One region of the Mesorhizobium sp. GW821-FHT04C10 genome, then DNA from elsewhere that is predicted to be linked to it. Evidence: predicted binding sites of a transcription regulator. Region 1 holds the regulator's gene; each other region holds the start of a gene.
What was found. Region 1 encodes LexA, which represses DNA repair genes until DNA is damaged. Its sites were predicted from a motif close to TGTTCNNNNTGTGTTCNG; they were not measured.
Positions count from the first base shown of each region.

Region 1 (4,230 bases):
ATCATCGTTTTCTCGGCCTGGCGCCGACATTGCGGGCGGCCGCCGGCCTCAAGGATGGCTATGGCGAGGCAATGGACGCCCTGCGCGAGGCGATCGCGATCGAGCATCACACCGCGATCATGGAAGCGGCCCTCGATCGCGATGTCGAGCGGGCAAAGGCGCTGATGACGGCGCATATCGGCTACACGCTGCATGTCTACGTTCACAGCGAGGACGGCGGCGCGAACAACTACACCGCACGCGCCGGCAGCCTGAAGGCAATTTCGGGATGACTTCAGCGCTTCCGCGACGTCCGACTCTCGATGAGGTGGTCGCGGCCCGTGACAGGCTGGCCGCCTGGTTGCCGCGCACGCCGCTGCTGCGCCTCGATCTCGGTCGTGCCGATCAGCGGATATTCCTCAAGCTCGAGACATTGTCGCCCATTGGCGCCTTCAAGATCAGGCCGGCGCTCAATGCCTTGCTCTGCCGCGATGCCGATGAACTCAGGCATGGCGTTGCGACCATCAGTTCCGGCAACATGGCCTACGGAATGGCCTGGGCGGCACGGGCGCTTGGCGTTCCGGTGGCCGCCTACATGTATGCCGATGCACCCCAGACCAAGATCGACGGGGTCCGCGGCCTTGGTGGCGACGTGCGCTTCGTCTCGCACGAGACATGGTGGCGCCACATCATCGGAACGGAGCGGCCGGAGGGCGCGGAACTCCTGGTGAACCCGGTCACCGACCAGGCGGTGCTTGCCGGCAACGCGACCATTGGCCTCGAGATCGCCGAAGATCTGCCCGAGGTCGATTGCGTCCTGACACCTTATGGCGGAGGGAGCATGACAACCGGTGTCGCCAGTGCGGTCAAGGCGATGCGGAGCCAGACGAAGGTCTTCGCCGTCGAGGATGAGAATGCGGCTCCGGTCACGGCGGCGCTGGCGGCCGGACGCATTGTCGAGATCGAGACGCGCCCCTCCTTCATCAAGAGCATAGGCGGCCCATCGCTGGTGCCCGGCCTATGGCCATTGGCAAGCCAGTCTATCGACGGCGCCATTGCCGTCAGCCTCGATCAGGTCACGGAAGCGATGCGCCTGTTGTTCTCGAAGGCAAAGATCGTGGCCGAAGGCGCGGGTGCCGCCTCGCTCGCCGCCGCGCTCCGCAGCGAGCGGGCAACCGGCAACGTCGTCTGCGTTATCTCCGGCGGCAATATCGATGCCGGCGCCTATGCGCAGATTCTGGGCGGAGCGATGCCGGAAGCCTGAACGCGTTCTATCCCCGGATAGCCAGCGATTGTTGGCGTTTTGATTTCGTTTCGTTCCGCTCGAAATGGATCGATTGGCCCCTGCAATCCGCCCTGTGAATGCCCTTCAAACGCTGATGCCAAGCGGGACAAGAGGGTGGACCACAGGCCATTAACCAAAATGATTTCAATGCTCGCCTTGGCGCGGAGGTGGTCGATTGCTGCCCACTGCCGGCAGCGGATAATTTCAGATGCCTTAACAAATTCACTAAACTTTAAACAGTTGCGGAACACAACTGGAACAGATAGTGTTTGTTCTGGGTTTGTTTTTCGATTCCGATTCACACCCTTCGTTCAATGCCTGGGGGGCGCCATGCTGACGCGCAAGCAACATGAACTTCTGATGTTCATCCATGAACGGCTGAAGGAAAGCGGTATCCCGCCCTCCTTTGACGAGATGAAGGAAGCGCTCGATCTCGCCTCCAAGTCAGGGATCCATCGCCTGATCACGGCACTGGAGGAACGCGGCTTTATCAGGCGGCTGCCCAACCGGGCGCGGGCATTGGAAGTGCTGCGGCTGCCGGATTCGATCGCGCCCGGCCTCAACGCCGCAAAGAAATTCTCGCCGAGTGTCATTCAGGGCAGTCTCGGTCAAGGCGGCCTCGGCCGCCAGATCAAGCCGGCGCCGTCGCGCTTGCCTTCTGCCGGCAATGACGACGACGCGGTCTCCGCCGTGTCGATCCCGGTGATGGGCCGTATCGCCGCCGGCGTGCCGATCGATGCGATCCAGCATCAGACGCATTCGATCTCGGTGCCGCCGGACATGATCATGGGTGGCGAGCACTATGCGCTGGAGGTCAAGGGCGACTCGATGATCGAGGCCGGCATCTTCGATGGCGACACGGTCATTATCCGCAACGCCGATACGGCGAGCCCGGGCGAGATCGTCGTGGCGCTGGTCGACGAGGAGGAAGCGACCTTGAAACGGTTCCGCCGCAAGGGCGCCTCGATTGCCCTTGAGGCCGCCAACCCGGCCTACGAGACACGCATTTTCGGGCCGGATAGGGTCAAGGTGCAAGGCAAGCTGGTCGGGCTGATCAGGCGCTACTGAGCAGGAGCAGCCGGCGTTTCGGCTTTTTGATAGGGTGGCAGCCCCCTCGCCTCACGCGAAAACTTTCGTTGCTCGTGCCAGGGCCGATACGGCCCGTCCACGGCGAAGCTGACGGTTGGCGGACCGGTCGCCGATTGGCGGTCAAAGAAGACGGCGGCACTGCCCTTGCGTGCAAGTTGCCGCTTGGTGATGACGAGGACCAGCGGGTTGTGGCAGGCATCGTAGCCCGTCGCGTCATTGACAACGATCAGGTCGGCGAAGCCGCAGGCCTTCCAGGTAGCCTTGCGGTCTTCGACATGCGCGATGATCGCGCCAGACGGATGCCGGGCGAGACAGATGCCTTCCGTGCAGTAGAACGGTGCCCCTGGCGGTAGATTGACGACATCGGCAATGTCGAATTGCCCGTCCGCCTTGTTGAACATCTCCGGTGTGACAATGGTTTCGGACACCAACGCGCGATTCCAATTGTCGACGGTGAATTCGTTCGGCCGAGCTCGGCTGACCGCGAGTTCGCCACCGCCGATCGGCACCGCGACCAGCCGCGCGTCTTCGGAGATCAGCACATCCGGCATGCGCGTATCAGACACGGTCAACAGGCCGGCGAGCGCGAATGGCACTGCCGCGAGCCGCAGCCATGTCGTCGCCATCGTCGCGATGACCAGGGCAATCGTCACCAGCAGCACGGAGTGTTGTGAAATCAGCCCGATCGCATCGACGGGGGAGCGTTCCGATATCCACGCCGATATGGAGATCATCACGGTCAGGCCCTTGCCCATCACGTAGAGAAAGGGACCATCGGCACCAAAGGGCATCGCAAGAGAACTGAGAACAGCGAAAGGCATGACAATCAGTGACACGATAGGCATGACGGCGAGATTGGCGAACAGGCTGAGCGGTGACACACGCTGGAAATGCCAGATGGCAAACAGCGCCGTGGCGCAGCCGGCAATGATGGAGGTCATCGCCAACCCGCCCGTCGCCAGCAGGAATCTTCGCGTCAGGAACCCCGGCAGGGACCGCTTTGGCGGTGGCGGTCTTGCCTTTCCCGCACGGTGATCCGCCCAGCCGGCATAGGCGCCGACCAGCGCGGCCGTTGCGGCGAACGACATCTGGAAGCTCGGGCCGACAACTTCGTGCGGCGACACCACGATGACGGCGATCGCCGAGATCGCCAGATTGCGCATGGTCAGCGCCGCGCGATCGAACAATACGGCAATCAGCATCACCGCCAGCATGATGAAACTGCGCTCGGCTGCAACGACGACGCCTGAGATGATGAGGTAGGCGGCGATCGAGAACAGTGCCGCGGCGGCCGCATATTTCTTCACCGGCCGGCGTGCGGAGAAATCCGGGAACAGCGCGAAGGCACCGCGCAGCAGACCCATGATGGTGCCGGCGACCAGCGCCATATGCAGTCCCGAAATGGAGATGATGTGATAGATGCCGGTGCGCCGCATCGCTTCGTTGATTTCATTGGGAATGCCGGCGCGCACGCCAACGATCAGCGCTGCCGCGATCTCACCTTCGGCACCGCCAACAACGCTCCTGATATGGTCGGCGATGGCTTCGCGGGCATTTTCTATCCCTGAAAACAGGCGGGCAGACAGCGGCATCTCATCGTCGTCGGCGGTGACGATTCTTGGATTGCCGAGAAAGAAGCCGCTGCCACCGATGCCGGCAAAGTAGCTGTCGAAGGAGAAATCGTAGCTGTCCGGCCGCACCGGACCGGTCGGCGGCAGCAGTTTGGCATAGCCCGATATCAGCGAGCCGGCGGTCATGTCGTCAGGTATCTTGCGCGCCGAGAGCCGGACCCTTTCCGGTGCGTAACGCAGTTTTGGCCGCGCCGTCGACGTCACGTCTATGGTCAACCGGATGCGGCCGGTCTCCATGCGGTCGAG
Region 1 covers NZ_JBWKTL010000001.1:4,449,629-4,453,858, reverse strand. The annotation lists gene AC07UC_RS21570 (GntR family transcriptional regulator) at 1-272, shown strand, start outside; gene AC07UC_RS21565 (threonine ammonia-lyase) at 269-1,243, shown strand; gene lexA (transcriptional repressor LexA) at 1,595-2,332, shown strand; gene AC07UC_RS21555 (ComEC/Rec2 family competence protein) at 2,326-4,230, opposite strand, start outside.

Region 2 (4,230 bases), 1.2 Mb from region 1:
GACGGCAACGAGGCCGTCAACGATCTCTATTGCGTGCGCGCCAACAGCCGCCGCGCGATTCCGGTGAAATCCGAAGGCATCGCCAAGGCACTGCTATCGCCGCCCGGCGCGACGCTGACCGGCATGCTGGTGACCGTGGAAGCCGGTGGCGGCACGGCGGAAGCCTACGCCCATGCCGGCCATGAATTCGGCTACGTGCTTTCGGGCGAGGTCGAACTGGTGGTGGATTCGACAAGATACGGGCTGAAGACCGGCGACAGTTTCGCTTTCAAGAGCACGCTTTTGCACGCCTTCCGCAATCCCGGCGCAGAGCAGTGCCAGATCCTATGGGTCAACACCACGAAGCCGTCCGAGGTTCGCGATGGCGCCTGATCCACTCGTCCGGCTGCAGGCGGTTTCCAAGGTTTTTCCAGGTGGCATCGTCGGGCTCGATGCCGTCGATCTCGACATTGTCAGCGGCGAATTCATCACGCTGCTCGGGCCGTCCGGCTGTGGCAAGACCACCAGCCTGCGTGTCATTGCCGGCTTCGAAAGCCCGTCGAGCGGCAAGGTCTTGCTCGACGGTCGTGACATCACTGCCCTTCGGCCCTTCGACCGGCCGGTCAACACCGTGTTCCAGGACTATGCGCTGTTTCCGCATATGAACGTCGCCGAAAATGTCGGCTTCGGCCTGTCGTTGCGCAAACTGTCCGGCGCCGAGCAGGCGAAGCGCGTCGGCGAAGCCCTGGAGATGGTCGGTCTCGCCGACAAGCTTCGCGCTCGCGTCCTGGAACTGTCGGGCGGCCAGCGCCAGCGCGTCGCGCTCGCCCGCGCCATCGTCTGCGAGCCGCGCGTGCTCCTGCTCGACGAGCCGCTGTCGGCGTTGGACGCGCATCTGCGCGAACAGATGCAAGTCGAGTTGAAGCGGCTGCAGTCGCGGCTTGGTACCACCTTCGTGATGGTCACCCACGACCAGACCGAGGCGCTGTCGATCTCCGACCGCATCGTCGTCATGAACAAGGGCCGCATCGAGCAGATCGCGCCGCCGGCGACCCTCTATGATCGGCCCGCAACCAAGTTCGTGGCGAGCTTCATCGGCACTATGAATCTCCTGCAATCACGTTTTGTCGGCCGCGATGGCGATCGACTGCGTTTCACCGCCGGCACCTTGCCGCTGGAGGCCATTTCCGAAACCGGCCAGTCACCCGGCGAAGGCGAGGTGCGCACCATCGGCGTGCGTCCGGAGGATCTGCTGGCGACGACCGAGGCCGCGCCCGACACGGCGCCGGCACGTGTCAACAGCATCGTCTTTCACGGCCGCACGCTGCGCCTGCATGCCGAACTCGAAAAAGGCGCGCCTGTTGTCATCGATGCCCCGCGCCAGGCCGAGGGCTTTCAATTCAGCGTCGGCGACGTGGCGCATATCAGCCTGCGCCGTGGCGCCAACTGCCCTATGTTGCCGGGCTAGCCTGACCGGCTTCGCAAGGTCGCCGCACAGTTGCGCGGGTACATGCTGGAAGGACCGGTGTCCATCCGTTTTCGCTTGACGTGTTCTCTTTTTGTTCTAAAATTTCCGATCGGATACAATTTGCCGGTCGAGTTCAGTTATGAGTGGGCAACCTGCATTCGGAACCGCCAGGAACGGCCAGACCTTTTTCCAATGGGAAGAGTTCGAGCGACATTTCGACGACCGGATATTCTTCGCCGTCCTTGCCGAGAACGCTATTGCCGCCCCTCTCGCGCGGAAGGCCGTCGCCCTGGATCGCGAGCTGGGGCTGCAAGGCTGGTTTGTTCCGGAAAATCACATCCATATCTCGCTCGTCGGTCTCGGCGACCATGACGGGTTTCCGAAGGAGTTGGTCGAAACCGCCTGCCGTATAGGCTCGATGATCGTTGCAAAACCTTTCGAGGTTTCCTTCGATCGCTTGTCGGCTTTTGGCGGTGGTTCGCTTGTTCTGCGCGGCGGCAGTGGCAGCAATCCGGCGCTACAAGAATTCTGGCGCAAGCTTACTGCGCTGATTTCCGACAGCCCGTTGAAATGCTTTCTCACAAAGTCCATTGAACCGCATGTCACGCTGCTTCGAGATGAAGCGCGTGTGCCCAAAATCCGCGAACGGACCATTAATCCAGTCAACTGGTTGGTGCGGGATTTTGTGCTGATCCACAGTCTCATCGGCAAGGGCGTTTACGATGAATGTGGACGTTGGCAATTGACCGGTCAGGACGATTCCCTGGCCGGTATGTGAGAAAATCATCGTCACACAGCCGCGCTATATCGATCGTCCTGACACAGCTTGTCAGCTGTCATGCGAGCAAGGGTGGCGGGCCGGCAAGCGGTTCCCTACTTCGAGTGCGTCTGAACAGGAGGAACACAAAATGACTATCGCGGAAATTGCCAAGGATTTCACCGAGCTGCTCCAGCAGGGTGATCACGCCGGTGCTGGCGAGAAATACAACGCCGACGATATCGTCAGCTACGAAGCCATGGAGGGGCCGATGGCGGTGGCCCATGGCAAAGAGGCTCTCAAGCAAAAGGGCCAATGGTGGCAAGAGAACCACGAGGTCCATGGTGGCTCGGTCGAGGGTCCTTATGTCAACGGCGACCAGTTCGCGGTGCGCTTCAAGTTCGACGTAACGCCCAAGGCCACCGGCGAGCGCGTCACCATGGATGAGGTTGGCCTGTACACGGTCAAGAACGGCAAGATCACCGAAGAGCGCTTTTACTACTGAGGCAGCAGAGATACCTCCGACTTCGGAGCAGGCTCTTCGCTTCGAGAAACAAGCATGGCGGCCGGGACATCCGTCCTGGCCGCCATGTGAGAGGCTCAAATCGTCTTCACATACTGGGCAAGCTGGTCGGCCACCGTGCCCCAGCCATCGAAGAAGCCCATCTCCTCGTGATTGTTGCGGGTCACCTCGTCGCGGTGGATGGCGGTGGCGGTGTAGCGCGTGCCCCGGCCATCGGGCTGGAGGGAAATGACCGCGGTGATGAAGGGCTCGCCTGACGGCCGATAGCCCGGCAGCAGCGCATCCGTCCACACCAGCCGCTCGTTCGGCACAATGTCGAGATAGCAGCAGCGGCGGTCGTTGACCTCCTTTCCGTCGGGCGACTGCATGCGTGTCCTGAACAACCCGCCTGGCTTGAGATCGATCTCGCAGTCGGTGATCATCCACGGCTTCGGCGTGAACCATTGCTTGACATGCTCCGGCTTCGTCCACGCCCGCCACAGCAATTCGCGCGGCGCATCGATGACGCGCTCCAGCACGAGGTCCAGCCTGGGATCGGGCTTGAAGGGATAGCTCATTTTTCCTGCTCCTTGAGGGTCATCACATAGGCGTCGAACTGGTCGAGGCGGCGTTCCCACAGTGTCCGCTGTTCGGCCAGCCAGTTTTCGGCGAGCTTCAGGGGCTCGGGTGCCAGTTGGTAGGTCCGGGTGCGGCCGATCTTTTCCGATCGCACCAGCCCGCAGCCTTCCAGCACCTTGAGATGTTCGATGAAGGAGGGCAGGGCCATCTCGAAAGGCTGCGCCAGTTCGCTGACCGAGGCCGGGCTGCGGTTCAGCCGCTCGACGACACGGCGCCGCGTCGGATCGGCAAGCGCGCGGAAGATGCCGTCGATCGGCGGGAGGCTCGGATTGGCGGTCTGGAGGCTTGTCATTGATCGATCCTGAGGCGCTGTCAAAAGCGGCCTAAAAATACTTAGGAAAATTCCTTAGTATTGGCAAGCCCCAAAAATTCCGCGGTTACGGGCCTGGGCGCTGGCAATGCGGGAAGGGCGGTTTTAGGTTGTGGGGCGGATTCGACCGCCAGCCCAAGGGAAACGCGCTTTGACGACTACGATCTACGGCATTACCACATGCGACACGGTCAAGAAGGCGCGCGTCTGGCTGGAGAGCCATGACGTTGCCTATCGTTTCCACGATTTTCGCGCGGAGGGGCTGGACGCCAAGCGGCTTGATGGCTGGGTTGGCAAGGTCGGCTGGGAAAAGCTGCTCAACAAGGGCAGCACGACCTTCCGCGAACTGCCGGACGCCGACAAGCAGGGCCTCGATGAGAGGAAGGCCAAGGCGTTGATGCTGGCCAAGCCGACGATGGTCAAGCGGCCGGTGCTTGAGGTTGGCGACCGGGTTCTGGTTGGCTTCAAGCCGGATGTTTATGAGCAGGCGGTCGGGAAGTAGGGGCGACCTTCGCCTTCGCCCGTCGCGGGCCGGCGCCCCCCTCTGTCCTGCCGGACATCTCCCCCACGAGGGG
Region 2 covers NZ_JBWKTL010000001.1:5,671,117-5,675,346, reverse strand. The annotation lists gene AC07UC_RS27695 (cupin domain-containing protein) at 1-372, shown strand, start outside; gene AC07UC_RS27690 (ABC transporter ATP-binding protein) at 362-1,447, shown strand; gene AC07UC_RS27685 (2'-5' RNA ligase family protein) at 1,587-2,225, shown strand; gene AC07UC_RS27680 (SnoaL-like domain-containing protein) at 2,356-2,709, shown strand; gene AC07UC_RS27675 (SRPBCC family protein) at 2,805-3,284, opposite strand; gene AC07UC_RS27670 (ArsR/SmtB family transcription factor) at 3,281-3,637, opposite strand; gene AC07UC_RS27665 (ArsC family reductase) at 3,807-4,157, shown strand.
Region 2: the regulator LexA is predicted to act here: its motif matches at 1,529-1,546, upstream of AC07UC_RS27685 (2'-5' RNA ligase family protein).

Region 3 (4,230 bases), 3.7 Mb from region 1:
CTCGAGGTGCAAAGGAAAGTGCTGGCAATCGCCCAGCAGGATCCGGCGGTGCAGCGGGCGAACGGCGTCCTGACCGTTCACATGGGACCGCAAGAGATCGTCGCAGGGTTGAGCATCGAATTCGAGGATCATCTTACCGCGCCGGAAATCGAGGCCTGTGTCCAACGCATCGAGACGCGGCTGAAGGAGGAGATGCCGGAGATCACGCGGCTGTTCGTCAAGCCGCAGACCACGGGTACCTGGGAGCAGCGACGCAAGCTGATCGAGGCCGCATCGAACTAGTCGTGGACCAGCACTGCACCGTTGGCCCAACCGCCTGGCCCCGCTAAGATCAGTCGAAGGATTTCGGAGGAGCAACCATTAAGATCGACGGCGGGTGCCATTGCGGCGCCATCACCTATGAAGCGGAGGTCGACGCGGGAAAGACCTCCATCTGTCACTGCACGGACTGCCAGCAACTGACCGGTACGGCCTTTCGCGTCACAGTTCCCGCGCCCGAGGACCATTACCGGATCACCAGGGGCACGCCAAAAATCTATATCAAGACCGGATCGAGCGGCGCCAAGCGCGCCCAGGCATTTTGCGGCGACTGCGGTTCGCATCTTTATGCGACGTCTGTCGGCGACGGCCCGAAGGTCTATGGGATCCGGGCGGGGACCGCGCGGCAACGCGAGGATCTGGTCCCGACACAACAGAAGTGGCATCGATCGGCTCTGCACTGGCTTCCGGAATTCGAGGGCATAAGCATCGTGGAGGAGCAGTAGCCCCTGCGCCGAAAGCCGCCCAAGGCAGCAATTATGTGCTAGCCTGGCTCGCCATCAAACGGGCGGGTGATAGCCATGCTGGAAACGGACAAGTTGTTTGCCGGCTCGATCCCGGAAAACTACGACCGCTATATGGTGCCGTTGATTTTCGAGCCGTTCGCCGCGGATCTTGCGCAAAAAGCAGCATCCTTTTCGCCCAGCGCCGTGTTGGAAGTCGCCGCGGGCACCGGGGTTGTCACCCGTGCATTGGCGCCAAGACTGTCTCCTGGCGCAAGCTATGTCGTGACCGACCTCAACCAGCCGATGCTCGACTATGCCGCTTCGCGACAAGCTCCCGACAGCCGCATCCAATGGCGCCAGGCCGACGCCATGGCGCTGCCGTTTGAAGATGCGACCTTCGATCTCGTTTGCTGCCAGTTCGGCGCGATGTTCTTTCCCAGCCGCCCCTCCGCTTACCGCGAAGCAAGGCGGGTGCTGAAGCCCGGCGGACATTTTCTGTTCAACGTATGGGATCGCATCGAAGAGAACGTGTTTGCCGATGATGTGACGAATGCCCTGGCCAGGATTTTTCCGAACGATCCACCGCGCTTTCTGGCCCGCACGCCGCACGGCTACCACGATACGGCATTGATCCGCGGAGACCTTGAGCAGGCGGGCTTCTCCGCTGTGGCGATCGAGACGAGGGCCGAACAAAGCCGTGCACCCTCGCCGCGCATTCCGGCCGTTGCCTATTGCCAGGGAACGGTGCTTCGCACCGAAATCGAGGCCAGGGACCCGGGAAAACTCGACGCCGCAACGGACTATGCCGCATCCTCGATTGCGGCCAGGCATGGCAGCGGTGTGGTTGCCGCCAAGATTCAAGCCCACGTCATCGTCGCCGTGGCCTAGAGCGGTTCAGCGTTTGACGGAATCGCAGAACCGCTCTAACTATTTGTTTTTACGCAATTCCGGACGGAAAACCGTTACACACTTTTCCTGGAATTGCTCTAGGCAGTTATTTGCTCAGTCGTCGCCTTCGACGACCCGCAGCCTGAGCTGCCCGGTCTTTGAATCGGCAACGCGCGGGCCGGGGTCGAGTTTCGCGGCCGGTGCCCGGGACGGCGTCTCCGGGCCTGCATCGCCTTCGGCCTGGGCGCCGAACTCCAGCGCCTCGATCTTCTGGCCGCGCTTGGTCACTTTCGATGTCGAGACCAGTATGTCCTCGATATCCTTGGCCGACTGGCCGAAATGGCCCTGCAGCTTGCGCACGCGCTCGTCGACGCGCGCGACATCTTCCATCAGCCGGATCACCTCGCCCTGGATCAGATGCGCCTGTTCGCGCATGCGGGCGTCCTTGAGGATCGCCTGGATGACCTGGATCGACAGCATCAGCAGCGACGGCGAGACGATGACGACGCGGGCGCGGTGCGCCTTGTGGACGATCGCCTCGAAATTCTCGTGGATCTCGGCGAACACCGATTCCGACGGCACGAACATGAAGGCGGTGTCCTGCGTCTCGCCCTGGATCAGATACTTCTCGGAGATGTCGCGGACATGGATGTCGATGTCGCGGCGGAAGGCCTGGGACGCGACCTTCTGCAGGTCGGCGCCATCGGCGGCGCGGATGGCGTTCCACGCTTCCAGGGGAAACTTGGCATCGATGGCCAGCGAGGGCGCGCCGTTCGGCATCTTGACCAGGCAATCGGGCCGGCTGCCGTTCGACAGCGTCGCTTGGAATTCATAGGCGCCATGCGGCAGGCCGTCGGCAACGATCGCCTCCATGCGCGACTGGCCGAAGGCGCCGCGCGTCTGCTTGTTGGAGAGGATGGCCTGGAGCTGAACGACCTGGCCGGCAAGCGACTGGATGTTGCCTTGCGCGGTATCGATGACCGCCAGCCGCTCCTGCAGCTTGGCCAGGCTCTCATGCGTGGATTTGGTCTGCTCGGTCATGGTCTGGCCGATGCGGCCCGTCATGGCGTCGAGGCGCTGGCCGATCGACTGCGTCAACTCCGCCTGGCGCGCGCCGAACACTTCGGCGATGGCGCCCATGCGGCCCTGCATCTCGGCCTGGCTTTGTAAGATGCCGGCCATCCGCGCCTCGGCGTCGCGGGCATGGTCGGCGGCTTCCGCGGCAGCGACGGCGCGCGCCTTGGCCGACCGCCACAGCGCGACGACCAGCGCCACGAAGAGACCGAAAAACAACAAGGCGCCGAAGCCCAGAGCGTGGCCGAGCGTGATTGTCGAGGCGCCAAGCCGGGCGACGGGCTCGGAAAGGATGGTGCTCAGATCATTCATGTGGACAGCATAGCCGATTCGTGGGGCTGGCACAGATCAAAACGTGAACGAGAATCTCTTTGTTCTGGCGCAATTCCGAACGGAAAACCGCTTAACACTTTTCCTGGAATTGCTTTATGAAGCCCACCGGTTGACGCTTTTCGCTGGACGTCTTACGTGGGACGCCATGCCGATCAAGCCGCTCATCATCCTACCCGATCCCATCCTGCGCCAGGTTTCGAAGCCGGTGGAGCGCGTCGACGCGCCGTTGCGCAAACTGGCCGACGACATGCTGGCGACCATGTATGACGCGCCCGGCATCGGGCTGGCGGCAATCCAGATCGGCGAGCCGTTGCGCATGCTTGTGATCGACCTCGCCAAGGAAGACGAAACGCCGGCGCCGCATGTCTTCATCAATCCGGAGATCCTCGAAAGCGCCGATCAGCGCTCCATCTACGAGGAAGGCTGCCTGTCCATCCCCGACTATTACGCCGAGGTCGAACGCCCGGCTTCCGTGCGGGTGAAATATCTCGACCGCGACGGCAAGCTGCAGGAGATGGAGGCCGAGGGTCTGATGGCGACCTGCCTGCAGCACGAGATCGACCATCTCAACGGGGTGCTGTTCATCGACCACATCTCGAAGCTGAAGCGCGACATGGTGGTGAAGAAATTCAAGAAGCTCGCCAAGGACAAGGCGCCGGGCAAGCTGGTGGGATAGGGGAATGCCCCTTCGCGTCATCTTCATGGGCACGCCGGAATTTTCGGTGCCGACGCTGCGCGCGATTGCCGAGGCCGGACATGAGATTTCCGCCGTCTACACGCAGCCGCCTCGCGCGGCCGGCCGGCGCGGGCTGGAGCTGACACCCTCGCCGGTGCAGCGCGAGGCCGAGCGGCTTGGCATCGAGGTACGCACGCCGGCCTCCCTCAAGGCCGAGGCCGAGCGAACCACTTTCCGTGACTTGCGGGCCGATATCGCCGTGGTCGTCGCCTATGGATTGCTGCTGCCGAAGGCTGTTCTCGACGCCCCCCGGCTCGGCTGCGTCAACGGCCATGCATCGCTCTTGCCGCGCTGGCGCGGTGCCGCCCCCATCCAGCGCGCCATCATGGCGGGAGACCTGGAAAGCGGCATGATGGTGATGCGCATGGGAGAGGGTCTCGACACCGGTCCGGTGGGATTGCTTGAAAAATGCGCCATCGATCCCGATATGACAGC
Region 3 covers NZ_JBWKTL010000001.1:710,974-715,203, forward strand. The annotation lists gene AC07UC_RS03320 (cation diffusion facilitator family transporter) at 1-282, shown strand, start outside; gene AC07UC_RS03325 (GFA family protein) at 360-764, shown strand; gene AC07UC_RS03330 (class I SAM-dependent methyltransferase) at 840-1,652, shown strand; gene AC07UC_RS03335 (DNA recombination protein RmuC) at 1,767-3,038, opposite strand; gene def (peptide deformylase) at 3,205-3,735, shown strand; gene fmt (methionyl-tRNA formyltransferase) at 3,740-4,230, shown strand, end outside.
Region 3: the regulator LexA is predicted to act here: its motif matches at 3,071-3,088, upstream of AC07UC_RS03335 (DNA recombination protein RmuC).